Regions from separate parts of the Mesorhizobium sp. B2-1-3A genome, predicted to be linked through region 1. Evidence: predicted binding sites of a transcription regulator. Region 1 holds the regulator's gene; each other region holds the start of a gene.

Evidence for each region. Region 1 encodes PhoB, which activates phosphate uptake and scavenging genes when phosphate is short. Its sites were predicted from a motif close to TGTCATNNANCTGTCAT; they were not measured.
Region 2: a site for PhoB is predicted at 2,196-2,212, ahead of ppk2 (polyphosphate kinase 2). Genes of this name have one in related genera too.
Region 3: a site for PhoB is predicted at 2,468-2,484, ahead of FJ977_RS28200 (ceramide glucosyltransferase). Genes of this name have one in related genera too.
Region 4: a site for PhoB is predicted at 1,877-1,893, ahead of phnC (phosphonate ABC transporter ATP-binding protein). Genes of this name have one in related genera too.

What each region holds. Positions count from the first base shown of each region.
Region 1 is NZ_VFWK01000003.1:882,615-887,493, reverse strand. Features, by position in the region: gene pstC (phosphate ABC transporter permease subunit PstC) at 1-49, shown strand, start outside; gene pstA (phosphate ABC transporter permease PstA) at 53-904, shown strand; gene pstB (phosphate ABC transporter ATP-binding protein PstB) at 901-1,704, shown strand; gene phoU (phosphate signaling complex protein PhoU) at 1,730-2,437, shown strand; gene phoB (phosphate regulon transcriptional regulator PhoB) at 2,560-3,249, shown strand; gene FJ977_RS15565 (ROK family transcriptional regulator) at 3,588-4,832, opposite strand.
Region 2 is NZ_VFWK01000001.1:291,590-296,468, forward strand. Features, by position in the region: gene hemB (porphobilinogen synthase) at 1-121, shown strand, start outside; gene FJ977_RS01570 (dihydrofolate reductase family protein) at 329-976, shown strand; gene ppk2 (polyphosphate kinase 2) at 1,168-2,088, opposite strand; gene FJ977_RS01580 (aldo/keto reductase) at 2,371-3,414, shown strand; gene FJ977_RS01585 (glycosyl transferase family 90) at 3,743-4,714, opposite strand.
Region 3 is NZ_VFWK01000007.1:214,662-219,540, forward strand. Features, by position in the region: gene FJ977_RS28195 (O-succinylhomoserine sulfhydrylase) at 1-1,181, shown strand, start outside; gene FJ977_RS28200 (ceramide glucosyltransferase) at 1,215-2,366, opposite strand; gene apaG (Co2+/Mg2+ efflux protein ApaG) at 2,665-3,057, shown strand; gene FJ977_RS28210 (Hsp33 family molecular chaperone) at 3,246-4,277, opposite strand; gene argF (ornithine carbamoyltransferase) at 4,378-4,879, opposite strand, start outside.
Region 4 is NZ_VFWK01000003.1:506,564-511,442, reverse strand. Features, by position in the region: gene phnD (phosphonate ABC transporter substrate-binding protein) at 1-838, opposite strand, end outside; gene phnC (phosphonate ABC transporter ATP-binding protein) at 941-1,798, opposite strand; gene FJ977_RS13760 (DUF1868 domain-containing protein) at 1,929-2,639, opposite strand; gene FJ977_RS13755 (DapH/DapD/GlmU-related protein) at 2,745-3,362, opposite strand; gene phnL (phosphonate C-P lyase system protein PhnL) at 3,359-4,066, opposite strand; gene phnK (phosphonate C-P lyase system protein PhnK) at 4,136-4,879, opposite strand, start outside.

The DNA.
Region 1 (4,879 bases):
CATCGCACGCTACATGCTGATGCGCATCGATGCCCGCACGGGAGCCTGACCGATGTCGACAGCCACATCGCTTCACCAAAGCCGCAAGCGCAAGAATGGCGTGATGATGACGCTGTGCGTCATCGCCGCCGGCATCGGGCTCGCCTGGCTGGCGCTGATCCTCGGCGCACTGCTCTACAAGGGCCTGTCGGGGGTCTCGCTGTCGGTCTTCACGGAAATGACTCCGCCGCCCGGTGACGCCGGCGGCCTGCTCAACGCCATCTACGGCAGCATCGTGATGACCATCATCGGCATCATCGTCGGTACGCCGATCGGCGTGCTGGCCGGCACCTACATGGCTGAGTACGGACGCTTCTCGAAGCTCACCACCGTGGTGCGCTTCATCAACGACATCCTTCTGTCGGCGCCATCGATCATCATCGGTCTGTTCGTCTATGAGTTGATGGTGCGGCCGATGGGGCATTTCTCGGCCATCGCCGGGGCCGTCGCGCTGGCCATCCTGGTCATCCCGGTCGTCGTGCGCACCACCGAGGACATGCTCAATCTGGTGCCGAACGCGTTGCGCGAAGCCGGCACCGCGATCGGCGCGCCGCGCTGGGTGGTCATCCGTTCGGTTGCCTATCGCGCGGCGCTTTCCGGCATCGTCACCGGCATATTGCTGGCCATCGCCCGCATCTCCGGCGAGACCGCCCCCCTTCTTTTCACGGCGCTGAACAACCAGTTCTGGTCCAGCAATCTCAACGCGCCGATGGCCAGCCTGCCTGTCACCATCTTCCAGTTCGCTCTCAGTCCCTACGAGGAATGGCAGCAGCTGGCCTGGACCGGCGCACTCATAATCACATTGACGGTTCTCGCGCTCAGCATCTTTGCGCGCAGCCTGACCGGACGCAGAGAGGACAAATGAGCCAGATGTTGTCTCCAGACATGACGATCGCCGCCGAGGCGGCGGCCAAGGCCAAGATCGAGGTCAAGAACCTCAACTTCTACTACGGCCAATCGAAGGCGCTGAAGGATATCACGCTGTCGCTGCCCGAGCGCAGCGTCACCGCCTTCATCGGCCCTTCCGGTTGCGGAAAGTCGACACTGCTGCGCGTCTTCAACCGCATCTACGAGCTCTACCCCAAGCAGACCGCCGAGGGCCAGGTGCTGCTCGACGGCCAGAACGTTCTCGACCGCTCGCAGGACCTCAACCTTTTGCGCACCAAGATCGGCATGGTGTTCCAGAAGCCGACGCCGTTCCCGATGTCGATCTACGAGAACATCGCCTTCGGCGTCAGGCTCTATGAGAAGATCAGCAAGGCCGAGATGGACGGTCGTGTCGAGCAGGCGCTGAAGCGCGCCGCTTTGTGGACCGAGGTCAAGGACAAGCTCAATGCCAGCGGCCTCAGCCTGTCGGGCGGCCAGCAGCAGCGGCTGTGCATCGCCCGCACGGTGGCGGTGAAGCCGGAGGTCATCCTGCTCGACGAGCCGGCCTCCGCGCTTGATCCGCTGTCGACCGCCAAGATCGAGGAACTGATCGACGAGCTGCAGGCCGACTACACGATCGTCATCGTCACCCACAACATGCAGCAGGCGGCGCGCGTCTCGAAGCAGACCGCCTTCATGTATCTGGGCGAACTGGTCGAATTCGACCGCACCGAGAAGATCTTCACGTCGCCTCGCGAGAAGCGCACGCAAGACTACATCACCGGCCGCTTCGGCTGATCGCACGCATACGAGGACCAGGATCATGGCCGAACATACAGTCGCAGCCTTCGACGAGGATCTCGGACAGATCAGCAGGCTGATCAGCGACATGGGCGATCTCGCCGGCTCGATGGTCGGCGGCGCCACCAAGGCGCTGCTGAATTCCGACAACGCGCTGGCACAGCGCGTGGTCTCCGACGACGCCATCATGGATGCACGCCAGCGCGAACTCGACGATCGCGCCATCACGCTGATCGCCAAGCGCCAGCCGATGGCCGACGATCTGCGCCATGTCGTCGGGTCGATCCGCATGGCCGGCGACCTCGAACGCATTGGCGACCTTGCCAAGAACATTGCCAAGCGCGTCGGCACCGTCGGTCTCAACGCAACGCCGCGCGACCTGTCGCATTCCATCGACGCCATGGCGCAGCTGGTGCTGATCCAGGTGCAGGGCGTGATCGAGGAGTATGCGGCGCGCGACGCCGCCGCGCTTGCGAAGCTGCGCGCCGACGACGAACGCATCGACGTCAAGTACACCTCGGTGTTCCGCGAATTGCTGACCTACATGATGGAGGATCCGCGCAACATCACCGCTTGCACGCATCTGTTGTTCTGCGCCAAGAATCTCGAACGCATCGGCGACCATGTGACCAACATCGCCGAGAACGCGTACTATGTCCTGACCGGCACGCAACTGCCCGCCAACCGCCCCAAACAGGACGAGACGGCGATGTCGGCGCCGGCGGCTTGAGCGTTGGAGCGGTTCAGCGTTTCGCGGAAACGCCGAACCGCTCTATCTCTTTGTTTCACGCAATTCAGGATGGAAAACCGCTACACATTTTTTCCTGGGATTGCTTTAGAGGTGACCAGTCAATGATCGCACCACGCATCATGGTGGTGGAGGACGAGGAGCCGCTCGGCGTGCTCCTCCGCTACAATCTGGAATCGGAAGGTTATCAGGTCGAGGTGGTAACCCGCGGCGATGAAGCCGAAATCCGGCTGCAGGAGAACGTGCCCGATCTCCTGGTGCTCGACTGGATGGTACCGGCGGTGTCCGGCATCGAACTCTGTCGCCGGCTAAGAATGCGGCCCGAGACCGAACGGCTGCCGATCATCATGCTTACCGCGCGGGGTGAAGAAAGCGACCGTGTGCGTGGGCTCTCCACAGGGGCCGACGATTATCTGGTCAAGCCGTTCTCGACGCCGGAATTCATGGCCCGCGTCAAGGCGCTGCTGCGCCGCGCCAAGCCGGAAGTGCTGTCCAGCGTGCTCAAGGTCGGCGACATCGTGCTCGACCGTGAATCGCACCGGGTCTACCGCAAGAAGAGCGAGATCCGGCTCGGGCCGACCGAATTCCGCCTGCTCGAATTCATGATGCGCCATCCCGGCCGCGTCTTCTCGCGCAGCCAACTGCTCGACAATGTCTGGGGTGAGACGATCTATATCGACGAGCGCACCGTGGACGTGCATGTCGGCCGCCTGCGCAAGGCGGTCAACAATGGCCGCATGCCCGACGTCATCCGCACCATCCGTGGGGCAGGCTACGCGATCAGGGAAGATTAGAGCCTTGAGGCGGAAGCGTTGATAGGTTGACTGTGTCCACTCCCGGGTCACACGCATTGACAATTGGCTGAGACGCTCATGGCTTCGTTATCCTTGGGCGAGCAAGGAGCGCAGCGACGCGGCGCGAACCCCTGGGGCTGCTCTGCAGCCCAAGGATCCATGCCGCGACCTCAAAGCGTTGCCACGGCGCAAATCCTGCTCCGTTGCACTGCGTGGCATAGGTCACGGAATGGATCCCAGGGTCTCCGCGACGGAGCTTCGCTCCTGCTCCGCCCACGGATGACGACGGCCAATCTCCAAGTAAGCGAGGGTCTACCGCATCAACGACGAATGCCAGCTCAGGCAACGCTCTTCCCGGCACTGCCTCTTGCCTGCACGCCCGGCGCGAAGATTTCCTGATCGACGAAGGTCAGTGCGCGCATGGCGCAGCCCTCGCGGATCAGGGGCAACTCGTTCGGTTCGGTGTCGAACGAAATCGATTTCGAGTGCTGGCCGCCGGCGGTCTGGGCGATCGCCTCGCGCAATGCCGGCTCGATCAGGTCGAAGGCGGCGGCGCTGACGCCGACCATGGCCACGGGGGCGGGATCGATCAGCGCAAACAGGCTGCCGAGGCCATAACCTAGTGCTTCTCCGGCCTTGCGATAGGCTTCGCGCTCGGGCCCGGCGCGTTCCCGCGCTGTCGTCGCCAATGCCCGCATCTGCGCGTCGCTGACGTCGGCGACCGGTTCGGTGTCCTCGCCAAGCTGCCTGGCATTGCGCCAGATGGCGTAGTTGCCGGCATAGGCCTCGACGCAGCCGCGCCGCCCGCAGCGGCAGAGCGCGCCGCCTGGCCGATGGATCATGTGGCCGAACTCGCCGCCCGACGAATGGGTGCCGGTGAACAGCTCGCCCTTCAGCACCAGGCCCATGCCGATGCCGTGCGACAAAAGGATAGCGATGAAGTCGTCGCGGTAGCGTTCGGGGTCGCGCCAGCGCAGCGCCACCGCCATCATGTTGCAGTCGTTCTCCATGGTGGCCGGGATGCCGAACTCGGCTTCCAGTATGTCGGCGAAGGCGATGTCGGTCTGCGGCGTGATCGGCGACCACAGCATGGCCCTGGCCTCGGTGTCGGTGATGCCCTGGATCGCCAGTGCGATGCGGGCGACGCTGCGCACGTCGATATCGGGATCCTCGAGGCGGCGCCGTACAATGGCGACGCATTCACCGATCAGCGCCTCGCGCGACATGGTCAGCGTGTCCAGCCGGCGCTGTTCCTCCGATATCACCTGGCCGGCATAGTCGATGACGGCGACGGACAGGAAATTCAGCGACAGCACCACAGTCATGATGGCCGCGGCCTCCGGGTTGAGGCCGAGGCCGACCTGTGGCCTGCCGCGTTTGAGCGCACCGGCCTCGCTCGGCTTGCCCTCGACTAGGATGCCTTCGCCGATCAGGTCCGAAGAGATCGCCGATATGGTCGAATGGCTGAGGCCGGTGGTCGCGGCGATCTCGGTGCGCGACGGTTGGCCGGCCCGGCGCACGGCCGCAATCACCATGGCGCGGTTGCGCCGGCGCAGATCGTCGTGGCGGATTCCGACCGACATACTTTCCCACATCCTCCCCGTCGCCGCGGTTCTGACTGCCCCTCGAA
Region 2 (4,879 bases), on a different contig from region 1:
CAATGGCTGGATCGACGGCGAAAAGGCGATGCTGGAGAGCTTGCTTGCCTTCAAGCGCGCCGGCTGTGATGGGATCCTGACCTATTTCGCGCCTGAGGTGGCGGAGATGCTGAAGGGGTAGCTTGCACCAAACCTGAACGAGGAAGCCGCCGAAGCCCGGCGATGCGGGGTATTAGCACCGTTATCTTTGTTTTGAACGATCGTTCCCAGCTGGCTGTCAGGAGCCTTCTGTAGCCCGTTTGCGCACCACATGAAACCAATTGCTTTTTGCAAGCAGTTAGGTTAAACGGCCACTGATTGCAAATTACATGCGGTTCAGGAGGCAATGGTGTCAAAACTTCGTGTCAATGCATTCACCCTCTCGCTCGACGGTTACGGCGCCGGTCCGGATCAGACTCTTGAACATCCTCTCGGCGTCGGCGGCGAAAATCTGCACAAATGGATGATCGGCACCCGCACGTTCCGCCAGATGGTGCTCGGCAAGAACGACGGGACCACCGACACCGATGACAGCTTCGCGGCACGCAGTTTCGAGAATGTCGGCGCCTGGATCCTCGGCCGCAACATGTTCGGGCCGATCCGAGGCGATTGGCCTGACGACAGCTGGAAAGGCTGGTGGGGCCCCAGCCCGCCCTATCACGTGCCGACTTTCGTGCTGACGCGCTACAAACGCGATCCGATCGTCATGGAAGGCGGCACGACCTTCCACTTCGTCACCGACGGCATCCATTCGGCGCTCGAGCAGGCAAAGGTCGCGGCTGGCGGCAAGGATGTGCGGGTTGGTGGCGGCGTTTCGACAATCCGGCAATACCTTCAGGAGAAGCTCATCGACGAGATGCACCTGGCGATCTCGCCGATCCTGCTTGGCACAGGTGAGAATCTGTTCGCCGGCCTCGACATGCTGAAGCTCGGCTACCAGTGCACCGAGCAGGTTGCGACGGCGCTTGCCACGCATGTGGTGATCGGGCGGGCGTGACTACAGCTCTTTCTCCCCGTCACTATACGGGGAGAAATGCCCGGCAGGGCAATGAGGGGCGGCGCGGCCTTTGGAGACTAGCGGCAAGCTACCAATAGCAGCGAATTGGGGCTCAATCGCCAACGCTGGCGCCGCCCCTCATCCGCCCTTCGGGCACCTTCTCCCCGTGAACGGGGAGAAGGACAAAGTGCTCAATACTTCTCCGGCACGTAGAGTTCGCGCGGCAATGTCTGGCGCTCGTATTCGGGATTGAAGACGCGCTCGGGCAGCGTGATCTCCTCGTGCGGCACCTCTTCATAAGGCATCTGCTTGAGCAGATGGTCGATGCAGTTCAGCCGCGCGCGCTTCTTGTCGTTGCCCTCGACGATGAACCAGGGCGCCTCCGGAATGTTGGTGCGGGCGAAGGTTTCTTCCTTGGCCTTGGTATACTGCTCCCAGCGCACGCGCGATTGCAGATCCATCGGCGACAGCTTCCACTGCTTCATCGGATCGTGGATGCGCATCAGGAAGCGCATCTGCTGTTCCTCATCGGTGATCGAGAACCAGTATTTGACCACGGTGATACCCGAGCGCACCAGCATGCGCTCGAACTCCGGCACGTCGTGGAAGAACTCCTCGACCTGGTCGTGCGAGGCAAAGCCCATCACCCGTTCGACGCCGGAGCGATTGTACCAGGAGCGGTCGAACAGCACGATCTCGCCGCCAGCCGGCAGATGCGGGACATAGCGCTGGAAATACCATTGCGACTTCTCGCGTTCGGTCGGCGCCGGAAGTGCCACGACGCGGCAGATGCGCGGATTGAGCCGCTGGGTGATGCGCTTGATGACGCCGCCCTTGCCGGCAGAGTCACGGCCCTCGAAAACCACCACCAGCTTCTTCTTGTGATAAGCGACCCAGGACTGCAGCTTGATCAGTTCGGACTGCAAGGTGATCAGGTCGCGAAAATATTGCATGCGATCGATCGAAGGCGGATGCGAGTTCTTGTAGATCTTGGCGATCTCCATCGACAGCGCCGGCTCCGACATTTCGAGCTCATAGTCTTCGTCGAGCGTGTCGGCGAGCTCGGCTTCAAGCCAATCCTTGGCGGGAGAATTCTGTCTTAGCTCGGTCATATCAGTCGCTCCGCTAGCAAGCCCTGTCGGTTCATGTCCGGCACCCCAAACTGCAGGCCCGTGGCCTGGAATGGAAACACCTTAGCCGAATTCAATATAGGCCGGCGGTGACGGTTTTATTGCAGTCCGGAACGCGACCGCGGCCTTTAAAAGCTCCGCCATGCGTGATCGATCCATCATCATTGCATGGCGACAAGCCGGGCAAATTGTCCTACAAATCCCCGGTCGCATTCCGGGCTGCCCTTCGCGGCGCCCCAATTCAACACAATCGCGAGGACTGACATGGAATACCGCACCCTTGGCCGTTCCGGCCTGAAGGTTTCGACACTAACTTTGGGCACCATGACGTTCGGCGGCACCGGGCCCTTCGCCGCGGTGGGCAACAGCGATCTTACCGAAGCGAAGCGGATGATCGACATGTGCATCGACGCCGGCATCAACCTCATCGACACCGCCAATGTCTATTCGAACGGCCTGTCGGAAGAGATCGTCGGCGAGGCACTCGGCGGCAAGCGCAAGAACGACGTGCTGATCGCGTCAAAGGCGCGCATGCGGATCGGCAGCGGGCCGAACGACGAAGGCCTGTCGCGCCACCATCTGATCCGTGAATGCGAAAAGAGCCTGAAGCGGCTGAAGACCGACGTCATCGACATCTATTTCGTCCACCAGTGGGACGGTCTTACCCCGGTCGAGGAAACGGTGGCCGCGCTCGACACTTTGGTCGCCCAGGGCAAGGTGCGCTATATCGGCTGCTCCAACTGGTCCGGCTGGCAGGTGATGAAGGCGCTCTCCATCAGCGACAGCCGTCACCAGCAACGCTTCGTCACCCAGCAGATCCACTATACGCTGGAGGCACGCGAGGCCGAATATGAACTGCTACCGATCTCGGTCGACCAGGGGCTGGGCGTGCTGGTCTGGAGTCCGCTCGCCGGCGGCTTGCTGTCCGGCAAATACCGCCGCGACAGCCCGACCGCGCGCCAGCTCGCGGGTTGGTCCGAGCCGCCGATCCGGGACGAGGATCGGCTCTGGCGGATCGTGGACGTGCTGGTGGAGATCGGCAAGGCCCGCAGCGTCTCGGCGGCGCAGGTGGCACTTGCCTGGCTGCTCGGACGCCCCGCCGTCTCCTCGCTGGTGATTGGCGCCCGCAACGATGCCCAGCTCAAGGACAATCTCGCCGCGGCGGCCCTGGAGCTCAACCCTGAAGAACGCCAGCGCCTCGACGCCGTCAGCCGCCCGCCCCTGCTCTACCCCTACTGGCACCAGCAATTGACGGCAAAGGATCGCTTCGGCCCCGCCGACATGGTTCTCGACCGCAGCGTCATCTGACCGTTAGAGCGGCTCGTCGTTTCACGGAAACGTCGAGCCGCTCTAACTCTTTGTTTTGACTGAGTTACCTAGGGGAAGCGCTACGCGCTTTTCCCGGGAAAACCGTTTCACACTTTTCCTGGAATTGCTCTAGGCCGAGCCACGCTAGCCCTCGATGAAGTGCCAGAGTTGGCGATCGGGTTCGAGCTGGCCGCTGAGCACGAGCATTGGAGATTGTCCGGCAATAGGCATTGGCCGCGTCACGCTTACGCGTCGTTGTGCCAGGCATTTACCGAGGGCGGCGGTCGTCCAGCGCGTGCCGACCGACTTCGACGAGAGACCCTGGGCACTAGCCCGTTATGCAGCGCCAGACCTCGGTATCCGGCTCGATCTGGCCGCTGAGCACGAAATATTTGTAGAGCACCAGCAGGGAGATCGCCTGTTCAGTCTGTTCGTGCCCAAAGGTCCGGCAATAGGCGTTCGCTGCCGCGGTAATACGCTCCGCCTTCTCCGGGTTCCGTTCGAAATAGGCTACATGTTCGGCGAGGTCCGAGAAATCAGCTTCGAGCGGCACATAGTGGACATTGGCCTCGAGCTGCCGCTCGGCGAACCATGTCTCGTATGTCGGCGGCGGCATCAGGCAGAGCGACTTCGAGCTCAAGATCCATTTGAGGTTGGTCGCCACGTCGTTGCCCTCGAGCGAGACGATGTAGCGATAGCGCTGGTGCTGGCTGATGCTGAGAAACGGCTTGGCGTATTCGGCCGGAGCGTTCGGCTTGTGCGAGCCGGCATCGCAGAACGGCAGGTCGCGCACCGCCTTCAAAAATCTCGTCCTGATCGGATTGTTGAGATCGCCGCGCCAGACCACGGCAGGCAGCTTGTCGGCGAACGAGATGGCATCAGGCGGCATCTGGAAGTGACGAAACTTGTCGAGCTTCATGATGACCGCGTTCTGGTCGTCATCACGGATCGGCCGGTCCTTCACGATCGTCGGCACCTTCGGCAGCCTCCTGACGTCGCCGAATTCGAGGTCGATGAGCAATCCGGGGTCGAAGTAGCGGGCGAATTCCTTCAGGTCGTAATAGTACATGGTCGGCGTGAAGGGCAGCTTGCTGATGCGCATGGCATTGGCGCTGGGGGCGAAGCCATCCTGCAGCTTGTTGTAGTAATTCACCCGCCGGCGCGCCGCCTCATCGGAAAGCCTGGCCTTTTCGAGGCGAGCGGCCAGTCTGCGGCGAAACAAGGCTTGCGGAATGACATCGCGCGCGACGTTTCGCGCATAGTAGAAAACCTTTGCCGACGTCCGCGCAATTGTGGCCATGGTCCACTTGATCAAAACAAACGGGCAGCTCTCAATACGCTGGCGCCCCGCGTTTTCTACATCATTATGGCGCCCGTCTGGCAAGCCCCCTGCGGATCCGCGACGCCGCGCCCGTGCAGAACCGCTTCAGCTGTTGTGTTTGACGGCTAATGCTCCTAGGCAGGG
Region 3 (4,879 bases), on a different contig from region 1:
AGAAGCGCAACTGGAAGCCTCAGACAGCCCTCGTGCATGGCGGAACCCTGCGTTCCGGCTTCGGCGAAACCTCCGAGGCGATGTATCTGACGCAGGGCTATGTCTACAAAACGGCGCAGGCGGCCGAAGCCCGGTTCAAGGGCGAGGAACCAGGTTTCATCTATTCGCGCTACGCCAATCCGACCGTCGACATGTTCGAAAAGCGCATGTGCGCGCTCGAAGGCGCGGAGGATGCGCGCGCCACGGCGTCGGGCATGGCCGCGGTGACGGCGGCCCTTCTGTGCAGCGTCAAGGCCGGTGACCATATCGTGGCGGCGCGCGCGCTGTTCGGCTCCTGCCGCTGGGTGGTCGAGACGCTGGCGCCGCGCTACGGCATCGAGGCCACGCTGGTCGACGGCACCGACATCGCCAATTGGGAAAAGGCGGTCAGGCCCAACACCAAGCTGTTCTTCCTGGAAAGCCCGACCAATCCGACACTGGAAGTGGTCGACATATCAGCCGTCGCCGCGCTTGCCAATTCAATCGGCGCGCGGCTTGTCGTCGACAATGTCTTCGCCACGCCTTTGCAGCAGAAGCCGTTGCAGCTTGGCGCGCATATCGTCGTCTATTCGGCGACCAAGCACATCGACGGCCAGGGCCGCTGCCTCGGCGGCGTGATCCTGTCGGACAAGAAGTGGATCGACGAGAACCTGCACGACTATTTCCGCCACACCGGCCCCAGCCTGTCGCCCTTCAATGCCTGGACGTTGCTGAAGGGCCTGGAGACGCTGCCGCTGCGCGTGCGCCAGCAGACGGAGAGCGCCGGCAGGATCGCCGATTTTCTCGCCGAACAGCCGCAGATTGCTCGTGTCATCTATCCCGGCCGCGCCGACCACCCGCAGGCCGATATCGTCAAGAAGCAGATGTCGGGCGGCTCGACGCTGATCTGCCTCGATGTCAAGGGCGGCAAGCAGGCAGCCTTCGCCCTGCAGAATGCACTCGACATCGTGCTGATCTCGAACAACCTTGGCGACGCCAAGAGCCTGATCACCCATCCGGCGACGACGACGCACAAGAATTTAAGCGACGAGGCCCGCGCCGAACTCGGCATCGGGCCTGGTACGCTGAGATTGTCTGCTGGCCTGGAAGACACCGACGACCTTCTGGAAGACATCGCACAGGCGTTGAAAGCCGCCAAATAGCAGGCCGTCCAGGCAGCGTCGCCTGCGGCGGATTCAGGCTCGCGACGGCGCCTCTTCAAGTTCGGCGGCCTTGGTGCCGATGGTCATCGCATTGCCGCGCCAGTCGACGGCGCCGCCGAGCCAGCCGCGTGCCCACATCGCCGGCAGGATCAGGTCACGCACCACGATCGCCGCGACCATGCGCGGCGACAGGTACCAGCCCTTGGACCAGGCCAGTGCACATTCCGGGAAGTAGAAGGCCGCCAGCACGGCGACGGCCGTCAGCGGCAGGCTGAAGCCGGCGCTTGCCGCCGCAACCAGCGCAAGCACCAGCGGCACCACCGCGCCGGTCAGGATTTCAGGTGCGAAGAACAGCGGAAAGGTGACGCGGCGCAGGCGCGCCCAGCGGGCCTGGCGCGACCAGATCTCGCCAAGCGTGCGCCGGCCAAGCGGCTGTTCGAAGGGCGAGGCGACGAGATTGACGCGCAGGCCGAGCCCATTGACCAGCTTGGTCGCGGCGGCGTCCTCGGCGATTTCGGCGGCCAGCGCGCGGATGCCGCCATTGGCATCCAGCATCGGCTTGTTCCAAAGCATGCTCTTGCCCTGGGCAAAGCCAAGGCCGAGCGCCTCACCGGCATACTGCCAGCGGGCCTGCAGGGTGTTGAGGAAGGCGCATTCGACCTCGGCCCAGAAGCCATCCGGCCGCGAGCCGATCGGCGTCGAGCAGACAAGGCCCGTGTTTGGCCGCCACGCCGCCATCAGATGCTGGATGTAATCCCCGGGCATCAGCACGTTGGAATCAGCCAGGATGACCCATTTGTGCCGCGCGGCTTCCCAACCCTTGACGCAATTGTTGAGCTTGGGATTGGCGCTGACGCGATCGTCACCGATCAACAGCCGGGCCGGCAGCTTGGGGAAACGGGCAATGGCTTGTCTGATCAACCCGACCACCGGATCATCGGCATGGGCAACGCAGAAGATCAACTCGTAGCGCGGCCAGTCGAGCGAGAAGGCGCGCTCCAGCGTCTCGTGCGTGAACGGCTCGACGCCACGCGACGGCACGACAATCGACACCGGCTGCGATTTGCCGGCTGGCGGCGAGATCGTAGTGCGCCGTTTCAGCTGTGAGGCCGCCAGCGCGATGCTGGCAGCGTTTGAAAGGATAAGAGCAGTCGAAAGCGAGGCGGCTATGATAGTGAGTTCCATCGAGATCTGGGCGCTCCAGAAGAGACGGGCCGCGGTGTGGCCGCTTTCAACAGTTCGACAGAGCGCCGAGTCGCTCGGTTCGCGCACACCACCATTGTCATGTGTCACTTAAATGACATTCTTTGCCGGCACCTGCCTTTCGAGGACGAGCGCGACAAGACGCGCACGTTGACCTCCTCGCCTGGAGGGCCGAAAGTTTTGTTTGTTTGAGCATGATCTTTGGACAGGCGGAAACCGTTTGGCCGGGAAAACCGGTCCACTTTTCGGGATCATGCTCGATATCGTTTTGGAGCCGCTTATGTACCGCGCAGTCACGCGCAACATCGAAGTGCAGGTCAGGCCGTTCTATCTCGAGGACCGTTCGGATCCTTCCGAGAACCGCTATGTCTGGGGTTACCAGATAACGATCGACAATCAGTCGGACGAATTCGTGCAGCTTCTGTCGCGCTATTGGCACATCACCGACGGCGCCGGCCGGGTCGAGGAAGTGCGAGGCCCCGGCGTTGTCGGCGACCAGCCCGAACTCAATCCCGGCGACAGCTATCAATACACGTCGGGCTGCCCGCTCTCGACGCCGTCAGGGATCATGGTCGGGCGCTATACGATGCGCAACAAGCGCGGCGAGACATTCGACATCGCCATCCCGGCCTTTTCGCTGGATCTGCCGGGAACGAGACGGACGGTGAATTGAGCGTCTTTCTCCCCGTCACTACACGGGGAGAAATGCCCGGCACGCAATGAGGGGCGGCGCCGAACTGATGAGATTATCTTTCACGCACGTGACGGGTCTACGCGCGGCCACTTGCCAAAGTTAGCGCTGCCCCTCATCCGCCTGCCGGCACCTTCTCCCCGATAGTGACGGGAAGAAGGAAGCTCCCTTTACTGCGCCGCGAATTCCGCCGGGTCGAAGTCATATTGCTTCGAGCAGAATTCGCAGGCGACGTGGATGCCGCCGTCCTCGGTCGAGTCCTTGATCTCCTGCGCGGAGAAGCCCTCGAGGATGCCGCGGATCTTGTCGCGCGAGCACGAGCACTGGTCGGCGACGGGGACGCCGCCGAAGACGCGCACGCCATGCTCATGGAATAGGCGATAGAGCAGCCGCTCGGCGCCGATCGTCGGATCGATCAGCTCTGTCGGTTCGATGGTACCGAGCAGCGCCAGCAATTCCTGCCAGGAATTGTCGGCCGGATCGTGGATCTCGTCACGCGGATCGCCATCGCCGCCGGGCAGGTCCGGAACGCGCATGCGCTCGGGGGACTGCGGCAGGAACTGCGCCAGGATGCCACCGGCACGCCACTGTTCGCGCGCGCCACCAGGGCCCGGCGTCAAAAGCTTGGCGACAGAGAGCCTGATATCCGTCGGAATCTGCTCCGACTGGCGGAAGTAGGTGCGCGCCGCGTCCTCCAGCGTCTCGCCGTCGAGTTGCACGATGCCCTGATAACGCTGCGTGTGGGCACCCTGGTCGATGGTCAGCGCCAGCACGCCGCTGCCGAGCAGCGTCTGCTGGGACGTCTCGCCCGCCGCGACGAGGGCCTCGAGCCTATCGGCATCGAAGCGCGCATAGGCGCGCAGCGCCGAAGGCGTCGTGAAATCCGCCACCAGCATGTCGACCGGCCCGTCGGTACGGGTCTGCAGGATGAACTTGCCCTCGAATTTGAGCGAGGTGCCGAGCAGCACCGTCAGCACGCAGGCTTCCGCCAGCAGGCGGGCGACCGGCTCGGGATAGTCGTGGCGGCTGAGGATGGCGTCGAGCATCGGCCCGAGCTGGACCGTGCGACCGCGCACGTCGAGCGGACCGACCTCGAAAGGCACGACATGGTCGTCGCCGGCATAGCCGAACTCGCCGAGTTTGGGGTGATGTTCAGTCACTTGATGCGTTTCCAACATGACAAAGCTCCAGGGCGCGGCCATGCCGCCCCCTGGGGTGCATGCGTCCAAACGCGCTTGATTTGCGTGATGCGGCGCAGATAGGCATCGCGCCCCCGCAGATCAAGCGCCCAGACACTTCATCTCAAGCACCAAGACACCAGGCGAGCACCGCCTTCTGGGCGTGGAGCCGGTTCTCGGCCTCGTCGAAGACCACCGAATGGGGTCCATCGATGACCTCGTCGGTCACTTCCTCGCCGCGATGCGCCGGCAGGCAGTGCATGAACAGCGCGTCCTGCTTGGCATGCGCCATCAGCTTGGCATTGACCTGATAAGGAGAGAAGACGTTGTGGCCGCGGGCGCGATGCTCCTGGCCCATCGACACCCAGCAGTCGGTGACGACGCAATCGGCCTGGTCGACGGCTTCCTCGGGCGAGCGGGTGAAATGCAGCTTGCCGCCATGCGCCTTGGACCAGTCGACATGCTTCTGCGCCGGCTCGCTGCCTTCGGGAACGGCGACGTTGAGGTTGAAGCGGAACCGCGCAGACGCTTCGAGCAGCGAATGCAGCACATTGTTGCCGTCTCCGGTCCAGGCGATGGTCTTGCCGGCAACCGGACCGCGATGCTCCTCGAAGGTCATGATGTCG
Region 4 (4,879 bases), 380 kb from region 1:
CGGTGAAATCGCCACCTTCGACGCCTTCGAAGCAAGCCTTGTCCTTCTTCGGCAGTTCGGTGAAGAAGGCGGCGAGCTTGGCGGTCATCTCGTCGCCGAGCGCGGTGCGCACGACCAGCGGGCCGTTCGGGATCAGGCCCGAGCGCCAGACTTCGACGAAGTCGTTCGGGTCGACAGCGCCCTTGGCGACGACCTTGTGGAAGGTGCCGGAGGTGAAGCCGTTCTTGAAGTCGCCGATGCCCGAGGAATCGTCGACAGCGACATCGACCTTGCCGTCGCGCACGGCCAGGATGTTGTTCTCATGGCCGCCGTTGAACTGGGTCGAGGCGAAATAGGTCTCGTTGGAGGCGCCGGTGTCCTTCGGAATCTGGGTTAGCGGGATCAGGTAGCCGGAGGTCGAATCCGGATCGGCATAGCCGAGCTTCTTGCCCTTGGCCGACTTGATGTCGGTGATGCCGGAAGACTTGAGCGCCAGGCCGATCGAATAATAGCCGGTCGCGCCGTCGGTCTGCTGGGTGGTGAGGATCGGGGTGACCGCCTTCGGATCCTTGATATAGACGCTGGCATAGCCGGAGGCGCCGAGTTCGGCGAAGTCGAGCGTGCCACCGAGCAGGCCCTGGATGACGCCGTCATAGTCGGCGGCGGGGAACAGCGAGACCTTCTCGAAGCCGAATTCGGCCTTCAGATGGTCGGCCAGGCACTGGTAGTTGCGCAGCCGGTCGGTTTCGTTTTCACCGCCGAGGATGCCGACGCGGAATTCCTTCAGATCGGCGGCGTGGGCCATGCTGGTCGCCATGGCGAGCACCGAAACGGCGCCGAAAACCATCTTCCTGAACATTTGATGTCTCTCCTGTAAGTTCCGGCCCCGCGCCGGCAGCGTTCTTGATCTTGAAAAGTGCCCTTGACGCGGGCGGACGATCCAGGCCGCTCTTTCTTGAACTCAGTAACCCGGGAATGCGGGTTCGAGCGGTCCGGCGGATGCTGCGATCTTTTGCTTGAAGGCAACGCTGGTGGAGGTGATGGCCTCCGATATCTCCGCGCCATTGCTGTCGGCGCCATAGACGAGGCGCACGGCCTCACGGTTCAGCTCTTCGGGCGGGCCGTCGAAGACGACCTTGCCGGCGGCCATGCCGATGATGCGGTTGCAATAGGCACGCGCGGTATCGAGCGTATGCAGATTGGTGACGACGGTGATGCCTTCGCGCAGGTTGATGTCCTGCAGGGAATCCATCACCACCTTGGCGTTGAGCGGGTCGAGCGAGGCGATCGGCTCGTCGGCGAGGATAACCTTTGGCTGCTGCATCATGGCGCGGGCGATGGCGACGCGCTGCTGCTGTCCGCCTGACAGCGTGCCGGCTGGCTGCAGAGCGGTACGGGCGATGTCGAGCCGCTCCAGGGCGGCGACTGCCTCGGCGCATTCGGCGCGCGAAAACATGCCGAGAAGGTTGGACAGGGTCGAACGATGGTTCAACTTGCCGAGCAGCACATTGGTCAACACGTCGAGGCGCGGCACTAGGTTGAACTGCTGGAAGATCATGGCGCAGTCGCGCTGCCAGCGCCGCAGCGGTGAGCCGCGCAACTGGGAGACCTCGGCGCCGTCAAAAAAAATCGACCCCTGGCTGGGGTCGACGAGACGGTTGATCATGCGAAGAAGGGTCGATTTGCCGGCGCCCGAACGGCCGATGACGCCGACCATCTGACCCTGCGGGATCGAGATGGTGACGTCGCTGACGGCGGTGTTCTTGCCAAATCGTCGGCTGACACCGCGGATTTCGAGCGTGGCAGAGCTTGCTGACATGGGCTGGTTCCAGTCCGGTCCATATTGATCGTCAGGCATTCGCCTAACGCAGCCACATGAACCTGCCGTGTCGCCAGCATGTCAGTTTTGTTACGCTCCACAGGCTTGGCGGCTGGCGCCTTGCCGGCGATCAGCCGAGCACCAGCAATTCCTCGAAATGCTTCATGTCGCGGAAAGCGCAGAAGGCGGGTGGCTTAATCTCGATCACCGGCGCCTGCCTTGCGAAAAGCGCCAGGCCATCATCGAACAGCGCCTGCCACGCAGCCGCCCTGTCGTCCGCCAGACGCTGGATCTGATAGGCGAAGGTGATGTGGAAGACGTAAGTGTCGTGATCGGGATGCCGGTAGCCGAACGGCACCGCCAGCGCATCGCGCCATTGACGCATGATGCGCACATCCTCGTCGGTCGCGCCGGCAACGGTGAGACCGGTCGGCACGATCTCGACCACCTTGATGTTGAAGGGGCCGAAGCCTTCGAAACCCTTCAGGCGCTCCAGATAAAGCCGGGTCATGGCGTCGATGCTGGTGTCGAGCGGCACGTCCTGCGGCCAATAGGGCAGGCGGCGGCGGTACTCGATGATGCCCTGGAACAGGGTCATGTGCAGGCTGGAGACGGGCGTGAAGGCCAGCCGATCGGCATCGGGCATCGCCAGCATCTTGTCGCGCACCGCAAGCACCACGGCCTCGGAGGGTGAGCCGCTGACGAGATGGCTGACGACGGTGTTGCCGGGCTCGGTCAGGAAATTGCCTGAGGTGTCGTAGCGCGTGCCGAGATGCGCCGGCGGCATCGGATTGGAGCCGGCAAAGAATCCGGCGAGTGAGGGTTTGACTGTATCGAGCATGGCGATCTCCTTGGGGAGATGGCGTCCTGTCCGAGTCCTGTGTCAGGGATATGAAAGGGCTCCCCGATGACGATGATGCGAGGGAGCCACCTTTCCTGGAACTGCCTACCCCCCGTATTTCTCCAGGAACGCCTCGGCCGAAAGTTCGCGAAAATCGTCAAGTGACGCGCGCAGCCTGGCATGGTCCCAGTCCCACCAGGCAAGCGCCTGGTAGCGTTCGGCGGTGCGGCGGTCGAAGCGCTCGCGGATCGGCTTTGCCGGCACGCCGGCGACGATGGTGTAGGGCGCGACATCCTTCGACACGACGGCTCCGGCGCCGACCGCGGCGCCATCGCCGACAGTAACGCCGGGCAGGACGGTCGAACCGTGGCCGAGCCAGGTGTCGTGGCCGATGCTGACGCGCTTGGCGCGGCGTTGGGCGAAGAACTCGCTCTCATGCTCGGCATCGTCCCAATAGTCCGACGCGCGGTAGGTGAAATGGTGCAGCGTCGGCCGCCAGGTCGGGTGGTTGGTGGCGTTGAGGCGCACGCTTGCGGCGATGTTGGCGAACTTGCCGATCGTCGCGCACCAGACGGCGCAGTCCTGCATCATGTAGGAATAGTCGCCGAGTTCGCTTTCCGAGACCCGGCTGCGGTCGGCGATCTCGGTCCAGCGGCCAAGCGTCGAGTTGTGTACCTCCGCCGTCGGGTGGACCAGCGGCGTCTCCGACAATTTCCTGGTCATGCGGCGAGTTTTCCCGGAGCAAAGGCGGTGACGTCGATGATGCGGTCGGCAACCGCCTCGCGCACATCGTGATCGTGGAAGATGCCGAGCAGGGCGACATCCGCCGCCTTCTTGGCGGCGATGAGTTCGATCACCACGTCGCGGTTGGTGGCATCGAGCGAGGCGGTCGGCTCGTCGAGCAGCAGGATCGGGTGTTCGGTGATGAAGCCGCGCGCGATGTTGACGCGCTGCTGCTCGCCGCCGGAGAAGGTCGCCGGCGGCAGCGCCCAGAGTTTTTCCGGCAGGTTGAGCTTCGCCAGCAGTGCGCGCGCCTTGCCTCTGGCCGCCTCGCGCTCCTCGCCGCGTTCGACCAGCGGCTCCGCGACGACATCGAGCGCCGAAACGCGCGGCACGGTGCGCAGGAATTGGCTCACATAGCCGATCGTTTGCCGGCGCACGGCAAGCACGGTGCGCGGGCTGGCATTGGCGAGATCGATCAGCCCGTCGTCGTGCCTGACGATGATCTGGCCTTCATCGACGGCATAGTTGCCGTAGAGCATCTTCAGGATCGAGCTCTTGCCTGCACCGGACGGGCCGCCGAGCACCGTGCATTCGCCAGCCTTGATCGAGAACGAGACGCCAGCGACGACGGGCAGCTTGATGCCGTCGCGCAGGTGCATGGTAAAGCTCTTGGCGACGTCGGAAACAACGAGCGGGGTTGGCATGATCAGTGTCCTTTGTCTTGCCGCATGATCCGGTCCGAAAACCGGCTTCCACTTTTCGGGATCATGCGGCTACACCTGCAAAATCGAGGAAACGAGAAGCTGCGTGTAAGGGGCGCGGGGATCGTCGAGGACGCGGTCGGTGAGTCCGCTTTCGACGACGCGGCCGTCCTTCATCACCATCATGCGCTGCGACAGAAGACGTGCGACGGCAAGGTCGTGGGTGACGACGATGGCCGCCAGGCCAAGATCGTTGACCAGTCCGCGCAGCAGATCAAGCAGGCGCGCCTGCACCGAGACGTCGAGGCCGCCGGTCGGCTCATCCATGAACACCAGCCGTGGCCCGGTGACGAGGTTGCGGGCGATCTGCAGGCGCTGGCGCATGCCGCCGGAAAAGGCGCGGGGCTCGTCGTCGATGCGGTCCTGCTCGATCTCGACGCGCGACAGCCAATCGACGGCCGTGGCGCGGATCTTGCCGTAGTGGCGGTCGCCGACCGCCATCAGCCGTTCGCCGACATTGGCGCCGGCCGATACCGTCATACGCAGGCCATCGGCCGGGTTCTGGTGGACGAAGCCCCAGTCGGTGCGCATCAGGAAGCGGCGTTCGGCCTCGCTCATGCGGTAGAGCTCACGGAACTGGCCGTCACGCATGCGGTAGCTGGCGGTGCCGGAGGACGGCAGCAGCCGCGTCGACAGACAGTTGAGCAGCGTCGTCTTGCCGGAGCCGGATTCGCCGACGACAGCCAGGACTTCACCGGGCCACAGGTCGAAGGAGACGTTGTCGCAGCCGACGCGCGAACCGTAGAATTTGGAGAG